One region of the Rhodococcus sp. NPDC057529 genome, then DNA from elsewhere that is predicted to be linked to it. Evidence: predicted binding sites of a transcription regulator. Region 1 holds the regulator's gene; the other holds the start of a gene.
The links. The regulator HspR, encoded in region 1, represses chaperone genes until heat shock. The targets are predictions, from matches to a motif close to ANNTGAGTNNNNNNNACTCANNT.
Positions count from the first base shown of each region.

Region 1 (7,336 bases):
CGACTCCGCGATGGACCAGTACGGGGACGAGGAACGAGCGCATCGCGTCGCGTTCGATGCCCTCAAACACAGCTACGAGAAGGTCGGCGACCACTGGGAGGCCAAGGCCGAGAAGGGCCCCTCCGACGAACGTGCGGAGAGCGGCGGCCCGAACCCGTCCGGCGAGACCGCCGAGGGCGTCGACGCCAACGCGAGCAAGGAGCACCTGATGCACCTCGCGCAGAGACTCGACATCCACGGCCGGTCGACCATGACCAAGGACGAACTCGTCGAAGCCCTCGTGAAGGCGAACCGGAGAGCACGATGAGAGCGGTCACCTGGCAGGGCAGACGGAAGGTCAGCGTCGACACCGTGCCCGACCCGGTGATCGAACAGAAGACGGACGCGATCGTCGAGATCACCACCACCAACATCTGCGGTTCCGACCTGCACCTGTACGAGGTGCTCGGCGCGTTCATGAGCGAGGGCGACATCCTCGGGCACGAGCCGATGGGCATCGTCCGCGAGGTGGGGTCCGAGGTGACGGACGTGAAGATCGGTGACCGGGTGGTCATTCCGTTCCAGATATCCTGCGGCCGTTGCCATATGTGCGACCGGAAACTGTTCACCCAATGCGAGGTCACGCAGATCCGGGACGAGGGCATGGGTGCGGCACTGTTCGGGTACTCGAAGCTGTACGGGAGCGTCCCCGGCGGTCAGGCCCAGTATCTCCGGGTGCCGCACGTGAAGAACACCCACATCAAGGTCCCCGAGGGCCCGCCGGATTCGCGGTTCGTGTACCTGTCCGACGTGCTGCCGACGGCATGGCAGGCCGTCGAATACGCGAACGTGCCCGAGGGCGGCTCCGTCGTCGTTCTCGGACTGGGGCCGATCGGTGACATGGCGGCACGCATCGCCGCACACAAGGGTTTTCGCGTCATCGGCGTGGACCTCGTACCCGAGCGTCTCGCCCGAGCGAAGGCGCGGCAGATCGAGACGGTCGACCTGAACGACGCCGGGAGCGAACTCGGCGGCGTGATCCGCGACATGACCCACGGCCGCGGTCCCGATTCCGTCATCGACGCCGTCGGCATGGAGGCGCACGGCTCCCCCACCGCGAAGCTCCTGCAACAGGTCACCTCGTTCCTTCCCGACGCCGTCGCGGGCAGGCTGATGTCGACGGCGGGAATCGACCGCCTGCACGCCCTGTACTCGGCGATCGACATCGTGCGGCGCGGCGGCACCATCTCGCTCAGCGGGGTATACGGCGGGATGGCCGACCCGATCCCGATGCTCACGTTGTTCGACAAGCAGATTCAGCTGCACATGGGTCAGGCCAACGTCAAGCGGTGGGCACCCGACATCCTGCCGCTGCTCACCGACGCCGACCCCCTGGGCGTCGACACGTTCGCCACTCACGAACTGCCCCTGGACCACGCACCGCACGCGTACGAGATCTTCCAGAAGAAGCAGGACGGCGCGGTGAAGATCCTCCTGAAGCCGTAACACCTTCTCGTCGAAAGGAATTGCCATGACATCGGCAGACACACTGCGCGGCCGGAAGGTCGCGATCCTCGCCACCGACGGCGTCGAAGAAGTCGAGCTCGTCGAACCCCGCACCGCCGTGGAGAAGGCCGGCGCGCAGGTCCAGCTGCTCTCGCTGGCCCCCGGCAAGATCCAGGCGATGACCTCGGACGTGAACGAGGCAGGCACCTATGCCGTCGACGCCGTCGTCGGCGACGTGTCCGCCGCCGCCTTCGACGCACTGATCCTGCCGGGCGGCACCACGAACCCCGACCACCTGCGGATGGACGCGTCGGCCGTCGGATTCGTCCGCGACTTCGTCACTTCGGGCAAACCAGTGGGCGTGATCTGCCACGGACCGTGGACGCTCGTCGAAGCCGATGTCGTCCGCGGCCGCACCCTCACGTCGTATCCGAGCGTGCGCACGGACATCCGCAACGCCGGCGGAACCGTCGTCGACGAGGAAGTGGTGGTCGACAACGGATTGGTCTCCAGCCGCAACCCGGACGACCTCCCCGCGTTCTGCGCGAAGATCGTCGAGGAATTCGCCGAGGGCCGCCACCCGCGGTGATCCATCCGCTGGTCGTCATCCGGCATCGGGGACCGTCACCACCACCCGGGTGCCCGATCCGGGCGAGGACGTGACGTCGAAGGTGCCGCCGAGGCTCTCGACCCGCACGATGTGCGACGCCAGTCCGATGTGCCCCTGCGCCACCCGTTCCGGGACGACGGCGGGATCGAATCCGGTGCCGTCGTCGGCGACCGTCAACGTGGTACGCCCGCCGGCGCGGGTGAGCGCGAGTTCGACCTTCGTGGCACGCGCATGCTTGGTGACGTTGGTGAGCAGTTCCCGCGCCACCCGGTAGAGCAGCTCCTGGCAGTCGGGGTGACCGACGTCGTCGAGGCTCACCGACATCTCGATCTCACCGCGCCGGGAGAACAGGTCCGCGAGTTCCCGCAGCGCCGCGGTCAGGCCCAGCTGCGCGAGTACCTGCGGATGCAGGGTGGTGACGGTGGAGCGCAGTTGCGCCGCGGTCTCGCGGAGGGCGGCCTCGGCGGCGTCGAGCTGCGCGTCCGGGTTCCGCTCCAGTGCCTCTTCCACATCGAGCCGGGCCGCGAGGACATTCTGCAGGGGCCCGTCGTGGAGGTGCTCGGCGAGTTGCCGTCGCTCGCGTTCCTCGGCGCCCATCGACTCCGCGATCAGCTGCCTGCGTACATCCATCAGTGAGATGACGGTCGCGGAACGGCGCACCAGCACGTACGACAATGCCGTCGTCGCGGCCGCGAGCCACAACAGGAAACCGAAGTAGAGGTACACCTCGTCGGGGAACCCCACGAGGTCGTCGCGTTTCGAGTAGACGACCCACACCACCTGGTACCCGACTGCCGTGCAGACCCCGACGATCGCCGTCAGCCGCGGCCGGTACTGGAACGCCACCGAGATCGGCAGCAGGAAGAACACCGGCAACAGCACCGACGTCGCGCCGCCCGACGCGATGCACAACGCCACCACCGCCGAGACGTCCGCGGCGGTGGACACCCAGCCTGCCCACGGCCCGACGTCCCGGACGAGGACGAAGATCAGCCAGCCGGCCGCGAGCAGCGCATATGCGATCAGCAGCCCGGCGAACACGTCGGGCTGCCAGTGCGTCACGCTGATCACCGGCCCGAGCAACGCCATCAGCCCGATCAGGGGGAGCCGGAGAATGGCGGTCACCCGGACCGCCTCGGTGGTGTAGCGGCGAACTACGCGACTCTGCGACGTCTCGCGCACGTCACTCCAGCAAACCGCGTCGCATCGCCTCGGCGACGGCGGCCGCGCGGTCGCTCACCCCGAGTTTCTCGTACAGCCGCTGGACGTGGGTCTTGACCGTCGACGGTGCCAGGTACAGTTCGCCGGCGATCGTGGGAATGCTCTGGCCGCGCGCGATGAGCGCCAGCACCTCCTTCTCCCGGCCGCTCAGCACCGGCCCCACCGGTTCGCTGCGGCGGCGCACCTCGCCGGCCAGCCCGACGGCGAGGGAGGCGGGCAGGACGTCGCGGCCCTGCGCGCAGTCCAGGACCGCTTTCACGATCTCCGCCCGCGTCGACTCCTTCGGCAGGAATCCCGCCGCCCCCTCCTGCAATGCGTGGTAGACGATCGCGGACTCGTCGTGCGCCGACAGCAGCAGCACCCGGGTGGCGAGTTCGGCACGACGCACGGCCGCCGCCACCTGCGAACCGTCGAGTTCGGGCATCCGATAGTCGAGCAGTGCGACGTCGGGGGCGAGTTCGCGGATCAGGGCGAGCGCCGCCGCACCGTCGTCCGCCTCACCGACCACGTCGATGTCGCCGCTCGCGAGGAGGGCACGGACGACACCGTCCCGGAAGATCGGGTGGTCGTCTCCCACCACTACCCGCACGCCGGTCACGGCGCGGTCCGGTCCGGGTCGACTCCGGCGAAGTCCATTGCTCACTTTCTCACGAGACCGGGCCCGCGCGGAGCACTTCGCGGCGCCGGTGTCCCCTGATCGGAGGACACCGGATTCATCCCGCCCTCGGTCCCGTCGGTGGACAGACTGCGGCGCGCATACGCGACATAGTTGATGCACACCGGAAAACGGGGAGATCGGAAACCGAAACCCCCACGGCCCCAGACATTCCCCCCAAGAGCCACAACTCAGGAGAAGCCATCATGCGCACCAACGCCCGCCGCCGCATCGCCCTCTTCATCGCACTGCCCGCCACCGCGCTGGCCGTCACCGGATTCGCCGTCGCGGCCGCCGGGGTCGCCACCGCAGGCACGATGCCGACGTCGGGACCGACGATCGCGATGACGATCAGCAACGACACCGACCTGCCGATGGTCCTCGCCGGATCGTCGAACCCGTACGGGCAGTGGATGCAGGCGCCGTCGGACTACCTCGCCCCGCACAGCAGCCAGATCGTGAAGGCATACTCCAACGACCCGAACGGCGTCGAGGTGGACGCCACCTACGCGCTGCCCGGTGGCGCCCAGGCCGTGTTCCGCGCCGACAACTACAACAACATGACCGACGTGGACGGGACCCGCATCGACGGCAACTTCGGCCACGGCTACGGCATCAGCAGCTGGATCGATTCGGGCTACCCGAACATGAACGCCGGCTACCACCTGTACGGACAGCCCTGATCGACGACCACACCCAACCACCGAACACTCGCCGAAGGACCGAGACCATGATCATGCACGTCACCGAAACCCCCACCCCCACCGTCTCCAAGGCACTGTGGAGCACCGAGGAGATCAAGGCACGACTCGAGCAGATGGACATTCCACGCTCACACACCCGCCGCGGCCCCCGCTGGGGCAGCCGCGACCGATAAGCCGGGGGGCTGGGGATGCGGTGTCGCACTGATCCACTCCGACTTAGATCAGTGCGACACCGATTCCGGTTCACACGGCGGAACGCCCGGTCAGCGCTGGTGCCGCGGCTTCCACACGACGAGCGCGTTGCTCCGCGGGATCGGCACCAGGTCGCGCCGGTAACCGGCGTGGACCTTCGAGATCTCCTCCGCCAGCTCACGAACCCGGTGCTGCAGAGCCTCCACCTGGTTGGTGAGTTCGATGATCCGCTTGATCCCGGCGAGATTGACACCCTCGTCCTGGGAGAGTCGCTGCACCTCGCGGAGCAACGCCACATCCCGCGGCGAGTAGCGTCGCCCACCCCCGGACGTGCGGTGCGGGGTGACGAGCCCGAGCCGGTCGTAGTTGCGCAACGTCTGGGCGTGCATCCCCGCGAGTTCCGCGGCCACCGAGATCACGAAGATCTGGGCATCCGGATCAACGGCGGTTTCGCGTGGATCCTCGGTCGTGTCGCTCATCAGGCACCAGCCCACCCGGCCCTCGGATCGAATCCGCTGGCCTTCTCTGCTTCCAGATAGGTCTTCAGTGCTTCGGTGGCCGGGTCGTCGAGCTTCTGCGGAACGGCGACCTTGACCGTGACCAGCAGGTCACCGGCGCCACCGGCACGCTTGGGGACGCCCCGGCCGCGCACGCGCAGGATCCGGCCGTCCGCCGTGCCCGCCGGAATCTTCACACCGACCCGGCCCTCCAGGGTGGGGACGGAGACGGTGGTTCCGAGCACGAGCTCACCGTAACTGACGGGGACGACGAGGGTGAGGTCGTCGCCGTTGCGGCCGAACACCTTGTCGGGACGCACCCGGACCGTCACGAACAGGTCGCCGGACGGCGCGCCGCGCAGGCCCGCCTCGCCCTGGCCTGCCAACCGGATCTTCTGCCCGTCACTGACACCCGCGGGGACGCGGACGGTGATGGTGCGGGTGCGGTTGGTGACGCCGTTGCCGTGGCACACCTCGCACGGCGAGTCGATGATGGATCCCGTGCCGCGGCAGTCGTCGCACGGCTCACTGAACCCGAACGCGCCCTGGTTGCGGCTGACGATCCCGGTCCCGTTGCAGCGCGGGCAGACTCGCGGACTGGTGCCCGGCTTGGCACCGCTGCCGTGACAGGTGGTGCACGGCGACGGGCTGGTCAGCCGCAGCGGGACCGTGACACCCAGCGTGGCCTCGCGGAATTCGAGGGTCGTCTCCGTCTCGACGTCGCTGCCACGGCGGGGACGGTTGGTGGTGCGGGTGCCGCTGCCGGCGCCGGCGCCCCGGTTGAACAGCCCGCCGAAGATGTCGCCGAGGCCGCCGTCACCGGCCGCCGCGCCGCCGCCACCGAACAGGTCGTTGATGTCGAATCCGCCCTGACCGAAACCGCCGGCCCCGGGGTTGAATCCGCCGCCGCCCTGGCCGAAGCCGCCGCTCGCGAACAGCCGACGGGCCTCGTCGTATTCCTTGCGCTTGGCCGGATCGGACAGCACGGCGTGTGCTTCGCTGACGGACTTGAAACGCTCCTCGGCCTTCGTGTCGCCGGGGTTCGCGTCGGGGTGCAGGTCGCGGGCGAGCTTGCGGTACGCCTTCTTGATCTCGTCCGCGGATGCGTTGGACGAGACGCCCAGCTCCTTGTAGAAGTCCTTTTCGATCCACTCCCGCTGGCTCACTGGGCGTCTCCTCCTCTCGCTCTTACTCTTGTTCCGACGCGGCGGGCTTCGCCGCCCCGTCGGGGGTGTTCGCGTCGGCATCACCGGCGCGGTCGATCACAGCTACCATCGCATGCCGCAGGACGCGATCACCGAATTTGTAGCCCTTTCGCATCACCGTGCCGAGAACGGGGTCGTGACCCTCGCCCTCGTGCTGCACCGCCTCGTGCAGCGCCGGATCGAATGCGTCGCCCTCGGCACCGAACTCGCTCAGACCGAGCGAGGTGAGGGTGCCGGTGAGCTTGTCCGCCACACCCTTCAGCGGCCCCGAGTCGAGGTCGCCGTGGCTGCGGGCGCGGTCGAGGTCGTCCAGCACCGCGATGAGCTCACCGACGACGGACGCTTTCGCGTTCGCGATGTCGGCCTGCTTGTCGCGCTGGACGCGGCGACGGTAGTTCGCATACTCCGCCTGCAGTCGCTGCAGGTCGGCGGTGCGCTCCGCCAACTCGTCCGTCTCCGGTGCCGCCGTCTCCGGCAGGGCCCCTTCGTCCACCGAGCCGGGCTGCGGAGCGGCAGCGGTGCCCGAGAGGGGCTCCACTACCGGTTCCGCGTCCCGAGTCTGACCGGTCTCGGGGTCGATCTTCCGCTTGTCCACGAAAGTGACCGGTTCCTGCTCGGTGTTGTCGGACGTCACTTCTTCTCCGCGTCGGACGGCTCGTCCACGACCTCGGCGTCGACGACGTCGTCGGCACCGCTCGCGCCGGAGCCGTCGGTGTTGGCGGCTTCCTCGGCGGCACTGGCCTCGTAGATCGCCTGGCCGAGGGCCT
Region 1 is NZ_JBHVEY010000002.1:396,367-403,702, reverse strand. Features, by position in the region: gene ACFU5V_RS04900 (ChaB family protein) at 1-307, shown strand, start outside; gene ACFU5V_RS04895 (zinc-dependent alcohol dehydrogenase) at 304-1,485, shown strand; gene ACFU5V_RS04890 (type 1 glutamine amidotransferase domain-containing protein) at 1,511-2,074, shown strand; gene ACFU5V_RS04885 (sensor histidine kinase) at 2,090-3,277, opposite strand; gene ACFU5V_RS04880 (response regulator) at 3,279-3,914, opposite strand; gene ACFU5V_RS04875 (hypothetical protein) at 4,178-4,654, shown strand; gene ACFU5V_RS04870 (hypothetical protein) at 4,702-4,848, shown strand; gene ACFU5V_RS04865 (heat shock protein transcriptional repressor HspR) at 4,939-5,346, opposite strand; gene dnaJ (molecular chaperone DnaJ) at 5,346-6,530, opposite strand; gene grpE (nucleotide exchange factor GrpE) at 6,553-7,203, opposite strand; gene dnaK (molecular chaperone DnaK) at 7,200-7,336, opposite strand, start outside.

Region 2 (7,336 bases), on a different contig from region 1:
ACCGCGCCAGGGTCGAAGACGGCAAGAATGCCGTCGCCGCGATCGGCCATATCGCCGGCGCCCCCGACAGCTGGTCCGACCTCGTCGACGAAGCCCTCGCCCGCTACCTTCCCGTTCTCCAACGCGAATTCAACGATGGCGCACCCTTCCCCCCGCGCAATCCCGAACGCGTCCGGGGATCACGCATCAACTAGCCCGCCCAGCGCCGCCCGCAGGAGGAGGGAGCGGACGCCCTCACCGAGGACGACCGCGGCCCTCACCGAGGTATCGAGAACGATGTCAGCGGCCCTTGTGTGGCCCCTTTGCCGGTAACGGCGCTCCCAATGCTGTGGGTGTGTCAGGATTTATCCGAGTGGATACTCGGGCCGAGCCCGGACACCAGGTTCGGGCGGTCGCCATTCAGGGTGGTTGACATGCGGGTTGTGAACCAGATAGCGGCGATTGCGTTTGTCTCGATTCTCGTCAGCTCAGCGTGTGGCAGCACTTCCGATCCGTCCGGTTCGTCACCGACGACTGTGGCTCATCCGCCGGCGGAGTTTGTCGAGGGTCCGTGCGCGAAGACGCCAAATCCGGTCCCACTGCTGGAGAATGCTCGCTGCGGGGAATTGGTGGTCCCGGTGAACCGCACCAGAGAAGACAGCGGATCCTTGCGCTTGGCAGTTGCGATCGTTCCGTCGGAAACGCAGCCGCCGGCCAAGGCTCCGATCGTGTTTCTCATGGGCGGGCCCGGTCAGGATGCGGTCACGGATCCTCCGGTCAACCCGGACGTGCCGCTGAACCGTGATCGCGATCTGATCCTGATGGGACAGCGAGGCAACATCACGTCCAGCTCGCCGTTGTCCTGCCCGGAGATTTTCGAGTTCTTCGCCCACCGGATCGGGATGGCGTGGAACGCTGAGTCCACCCGGGATGCGTACGTGGAAGCGGTGCAGGGCTGCCACGACCGCCTGGCTCCCACCGTCGACCTCTCGGCGTTCAATTCGACCGAGAGCACCTATGACCTGATCGATCTGCGCAAGGCACTCGGCCTCGAGAAGTGGAATGTGTTCTCCCACTCGTACGGTACCGACCTTGCGCTGATCTACATGCGTCACGACGCCGACGCGATCGAGTCGATCGCGTTCGACGGAGTGACGCCTCCATCGGTTGGTGCCCTGGGGTGGACCTGGGCCAGCGCTCGCCAAGCATTCGACAACATGGTCGAGGCGTGCGAGGACCAGCCGACATGCAACGAACGCTATCCCGACCTGGGGGCAACGTTCATCCGGCTGGTCAATGAGCTGGAAGCGAAGCCCATCACCACGACGGTCAACGTCGAGGGCGTTGGAGAGACGAAGGTTGTCGTCGACGGCGGAATGCTGCTGAACTGGTTTGTCCCCGTGGCCACCCATCTGCCGACAGAGTTCCCGTCAACGGTCGATGAGCTCGCACACGGGAATGCGCAGCCCATTGCGTCGCGGTGGGCCGAGGTGTGGGGGCATCCGGAGAGGGGCGTCCTGCAGTGGGGCCTCACCCTGAGCATTTGGTGCCGCGAATGGATCCCGTTCGAGACCGTCGAACAGTCGATGCAACAGGCGGAAAAGGAATTCCCGGAACTCCCGGAGTCCGTTCGGGCCCAAGCGCCACAGCTGCCGTTCCTGCGCGACGCCTGCGAGGTGTGGGACGTGCCGAAGGCCCCTGACTCGATCCGAGACATCACCGTCAGTGACATCCCGTCGCTCGTGCTGTCGGGTACCTACGACGGGCAGACCGGAGCGGTGTGGGGCGACTACATCGCGAAGGATCTCTCGCAATCCACAGTCGCGGTAGTGCCCGGAGCTGCACACGGTGTGTATGCAGAGCCACCGTGCGGAGCCGAGATCATCGCGTCGTTCTTCGACGATCCGGAGAAGCCGGACACATCCTGCACGGACACGACGCCACTGCCGGCATACGACATTCTCCCGCCACGCTGATGACGACCGAGGTGTTCGCCGTCGGTGGCCCTCGGTTGTCGCGTCGGGCGGTTCTCGGCGGGGCGGTCGCCGGGTTGGCGGTGCTCGTGTCGCCGGCATGTTCGTCGACGGAGTCGACCACCACAGCGACGAGCGTCCCCGCGAACGCGAAGGACGCGTTCAACGAGCTCGACGCCAAGATCGACAAGGCGATGCGGGACTACGCGATCCCTGGCGTTGCGGTCGGCGTCATTGCCGACGGCGAGGAGTACATAAAGGGTTACGGGGTCACCAATGTCGACCACCCGACACCGGTGGACGGCGACACCCTGTTCCGGATCGGCTCCACGACGAAGACGTTCACCGGAACGACCGTGATGCGCCTCGTCGACGAGGGCAAGGTCGATCTGGAGGCACCGATTCGCCGGTATCTGCCCGATTTCGCGGTCGCCGATCCCGACGCCGGCGCCACGGCGACGGTGCGACAACTGCTCAACCACACGTCGGGTTGGCTCGGTGACGATCTCCAGGACTTCGGTCGAGGTGACGACGCGATAACCAAGTTCGTGGCGTCGATGACCCGGCTCCCACAGAAGACGCCGCCGGGCACGGTCTTCGCCTACAACAATGCGGGGTTGGTTGTGGCGGGGCGGATCGTCGAGGCCGTGACCGGATCGGTCTACGAGGACGCCGTCCAGAAGATGCTGCTGGACCCGCTCGAGTTGAGTCACACCCGCTTCTTCTCGGACCAGATAGTCGGCCAGAATATCGCCGCCTCACACAACGTCGACGACGGAAAAGCCGTTGTGGATCCGGGCTTCTGGTTCTTCCCACGCAGTTGCAACCCGACCGGATCGTTGATTTCCAGCGTGCGGGATCAGGTGCGCTACGCGCGCTTCCACCTCGGCGACGGCACGACACCCAACGGAGATCGGTTGATGAGCAAAGACTCGCTCATCGCCATGCGTTCGAATCCAGGCGTCGGCGGCACACTTCAGGTCGAACTCACCGGCGTGGGAGTGACATGGATGCTGCGGCCGTCCGCGGAGAACGAGACGATCGTCCAACACGGCGGAACCTGGGCGGGTCAACGATCCGGGTTCTTCATGGTGCCCAGCCGTAACTTCGCCATGACCGTGCTCACCAATTCCGAGGGCGGAGGGAAACTGCTCAACGAACTGTTCGCCGAGGACTGGTCGCTTCGCCGCTTCGCCGGAATCGGTAACCTGCCCGCGACGCCCCAGAAGTTGAGCACGGCCGAGCTGGCGCCCTACGAGGGCGCGTACGCCACTGACGACATCGATCAGTCGGGCACCCTGGGGACCGTCGTGATCCACTTCCGCGGCAAAGACGGCCAGCTCGTCGGCAACATGAGCGACGCCCCGGATGCCACCTACCTGCCGGATGAGCAGACAGCCCCGAATCTCGGTCTTGCGCTGTACAAGACCGACTACGGGCTCGACCTCGGCCCCGACCTCGAACCCACCGGCACCCGATCCAACTTCCTTCGGGGGTCCGATGGGAATGTCGCCTGGTTCAGCAACCACGGACGGCTCTACCGGCACCTGCAGTAAATAGCCGAACCACCCCCGGGAAACGCCGGTGGCGCAATGCGAAAGCGCCGTTCAGGGTTCCTGATCGCCTATTCCGGAACCCGCGGAAGCGGCGACGTCCATTCCTCGCGGTGGCGGCGAGGGCAATGGACGGTTGGCTCAGTTCCCGCCGCCGTTGCCCCGTCCACCACCGCCGTTGTTTCCGTTCCCGTTTCCGTTGCTCCCGTTGCCGTTTCCTTGGTTCCCGTTACCTGGGCCGGCGTTGCCGCCTTGGCCGTTGCCTTGGTTGCCGTTCCCGCCGCCGGTGCCTACACCTGTGCTCGGTGCAGTGTCGTCCGGCGCGAGAACCTCGGGTGCGGGGGCGATCGGTTCGGAGCTGATCATGGTGGCCGGCGGCGGGGGTGCCGGCGCGAGGCTGCTGCTCAGGGTGGGAGCGGGCGGCGCAACAACACGCACGGTGCCACCAAGTGAGACGTCGTTGACTGCCGAACCGGGACGCCTCGATACCGCAGAAACTTGGTATTGATCGACGCCGTAGAGGCGCGACACGCCCTGACGCTCAGCCAACGATTTTCACCGTCGCTCCGGCGGCCACTTCCAGCCGCGGAGGGCGTAGTACTTCTCGCGGGGCTCACCGGTCCAACCATTGATGCCTTTCCGTGGAAGCCACCAGGCGTGGACCAGCAGGACGATCATGGCCAAGGCGCCGAGCAGCACGAAGAACCAGAATCGCCCGGCCGTGGCGGAGACGAGGACCGACAGCACGCACAACACGACCATCTTCCCGATCCGCCGCCATTTCGGGGTGTGCTCCTCCCAATGTCCCCACACGATGGTGCCTACCGCGGTGATCCCGCAGATCACGGCGATCTCAAACCAGTAGGGCCAGCTGCTCATCGTTCACCTTCCCATGATTCCGCAGCTACCGCACCGCCCGCCGATTCACACAGGCCTGGCCCAACGTCAGGGTGCAGCCGTCCCGCTTCGTCAACGGTTCGATCTCACCACTCGCGGGGCCGCGTCCGAGCGGACGGCACGGTGTGCGTGTGTGCGCTCCGGACCCGCTGCGCTGGCAGGTCGCCGCGCGGCTCGCGGCAATGTCCGTGCCCGGCGGCTCCCACCGGTGGTCGTCGGCACCATCGCCTCCGGGTGGGTTGTGCGGGCGATATTCGACCCCATGGTTCGACGGGGTGCCCCGGTCCTCCAGCCCGCGCACGGATCGTGTTCTTGCTTTCGTCGGTGAGGTCGGAAGTGGTGGTGCCGCGGTATCTGACGGACACACAGGTCTTAATATTGAGCGTCCTACGCTCAATTTTTCTCCTTGACCGCATTTTGGCTCCGAGGGAAAATTGAGTCGATAACACTCAAGTTCGGTGGGTGTGATGTCTAGCGGTTCCGCGAAGGACCATGCCCGCCCGGTGTGGTGCTGGAGGCGGTCATGGCTCGCGCGGTGGGAATCGATTTGGGGACCACGAACTCGGTGGTGTGTGTACTCGAGGGTGGCGACCCGGTGGTGGTCGCCAACTCGGAGGGTTCGCGCACGACACCGTCGGTCGTGGCGTTCGCGAAGAACGGCGAGGTGCTGGTCGGCCAGCCAGCCAAGAACCAGGCAGTCACCAATGTGGACCGGACGGTGCGGTCGGTGAAACGGGAGATCGGCACCGACTGGCATGTGGCAATCGACGACAAGAAATATAGCGCTCAGGAGATCAGCGCCCGAGTGCTGATGAAACTGAAAAGGGACGCGGAATCGTATCTGGGTGAGGACATCACGGACGCCGTGATCACCGTCCCCGCGTACTTCGAGGACGCCCAGCGTCAGGCCACCAAGGAAGCCGGCCAGATCGCCGGCCTCAACGTCCTGCGCATCGTCAACGAGCCCACCGCGGCCGCACTGGCCTACGGCCTCGACAAGGGCGACAAGGAACAGACCATCCTGGTCTTCGACCTCGGTGGCGGCACCTTCGACGTCTCGCTGCTCGAAATCGGCGACGGCGTCGTTGAAGTCCGGGCCACGTCCGGCGACAACCACCTCGGTGGTGACGACTGGGACGACAGGATCGTGAAGTGGCTGGCCGAGAAATTCAAGTCGCACAACGGGTTGGATTTGACGAAGGACAAGATGGCGATGCAGCGGCTGCGAGAGGCCGCGGAGAAGGCGAAGATCGAACTGAGCTCGTCGCAGAGCACGTCGATCAATCTGCCCTACATCACCGTCGACGCGGACAAGAACCCGCTGTTCCTCGACGAGCAGTTGTCCCGCAGCGAGTTCGAGAAGATCACGTCCGATCTCCTCGACCGCACCCGCGCGCCGTTCCAATCGGTGATCAAGGACGCAAAGATCGCCGTCAAGGACATCGACCACGTCGTGCTCGTCGGCGGTTCCACCCGTATGCCCGCCGTGACGAATCTGGTGCGCGAGTTGACCGGCGGGAAGGAACCGAACAAGGGCGTCAACCCGGACGAGGTGGTCGCCGTCGGCGCCGCCCTGCAGGCCGGCGTCCTCAAGGGCGAGGTCAAAGACGTGCTGCTCCTCGACGTCACCCCGCTGTCCCTCGGCATCGAGACCAAGGGTGGCGTGATGACCAAGCTGATCGAGCGCAACACCACCATCCCGACCAAGCGGTCCGAGACCTTCACCACGGCTGACGACAACCAGCCGTCGGTGCAGATCCAGGTGTTCCAGGGTGAGCGCGAAATCGCCTCGCACAACAAGCTGCTCGGCTCGTTCGAGCTGGCGGGGATTCCGCCGGCACCGCGTGGTGTGCCGCAGATCGAGGTCACCTTCGACATCGACGCCAACGGCATCGTGCACGTGACCGCGAAGGACAAGGGCACCGGTAAGGAGAACACGATCAAGATCCAGGAGGGCTCGGGCCTGTCCAAGGAGGAGATCGACCGGATGATCAAGGACGCCGAGGCGCATGCCGCGGAGGACGCTCAACGCAGAGAGGAAGCGGAGGTCCGCAACCAGGCCGAGTCGCTGGTGTATCAGACCGAGAAGTTCATCAAGGACAACGAGGACAAGGTGCCCGCCGATGTCAAGGAAAAGGTCGAGTCGTCGATCGCGAATACCCAAGAGAAGTTGAAAGGCAGCGACGTCGCGGCCATCAAAGAAGCCATCGAAAAACTGACCACCGACTCGCAAGCCCTGGGCCAGGCGATCTACGACGCACAGGCGAAGGATTCGGCGGCCACCGGTGGAGGGAACGGCGCCTCGGAAGGGGCCGGTGGTGAAGTCTTCGACGCTGAGGTGGTGGACGAACCTGGACGGGAGGACACCCGATGACCAGCAGCGAGCGGCGCAACGGCGACAAGCCGCCGCGGGAACCGATCTCGATCACCGACAAACGCCGTGTCGATCCGGATACCGGCCGGGTACGCGAGCACACCCCGAGTGAGCCCGTCACCCCGACCCCACAACGGGAACCCGACCCGGCCACCCCGGACGCCGAGATGCACCCTGGGTACCGGCCCGATCGGGACGTCGGCGAACACCCTGATCGAGTGTCGGAGTTGACCGCTGATCTGCAGCGGGTGCAAGCCGAGTACACCAACTATCGGCGCCGAATAGAACGCGACCGGCGCCTGTCGGTCGAGGCCGCGACGGCATCGGTGGTGGCGAAGTTTCTCGGGATCCTCGATGACCTCGACCGAGCCCGCGAGCACGGCGACCTCGAAACCGGGCCACTGCGCGCGATCGCGGCCGAACTCGATGCGATCCTGAGCGGCCTGGGGGTGGTCGCATTCGGTGAAGAGGGCGACCGCTTCGATCCCACCCTGCACGAAGCAGTCCAGCACGAAGGCGCCGGGGGAGATCCCGTCGTGGACAGGGTGCTCCGACGCGGC
Region 2 is NZ_JBHVEY010000003.1:27,348-34,683, forward strand. Features, by position in the region: gene ACFU5V_RS06105 (hypothetical protein) at 1-194, shown strand, start outside; gene ACFU5V_RS06110 (alpha/beta fold hydrolase) at 324-1,955, shown strand; gene ACFU5V_RS06115 (serine hydrolase domain-containing protein) at 1,955-3,508, shown strand; gene ACFU5V_RS06120 (hypothetical protein) at 4,061-4,384, opposite strand; gene dnaK (molecular chaperone DnaK) at 4,926-6,776, shown strand; gene grpE (nucleotide exchange factor GrpE) at 6,773-7,336, shown strand, end outside.
Region 2: dnaK (molecular chaperone DnaK) is a predicted target of HspR. The motif match lies at 4,835-4,857, and genes of this name have one in related genera.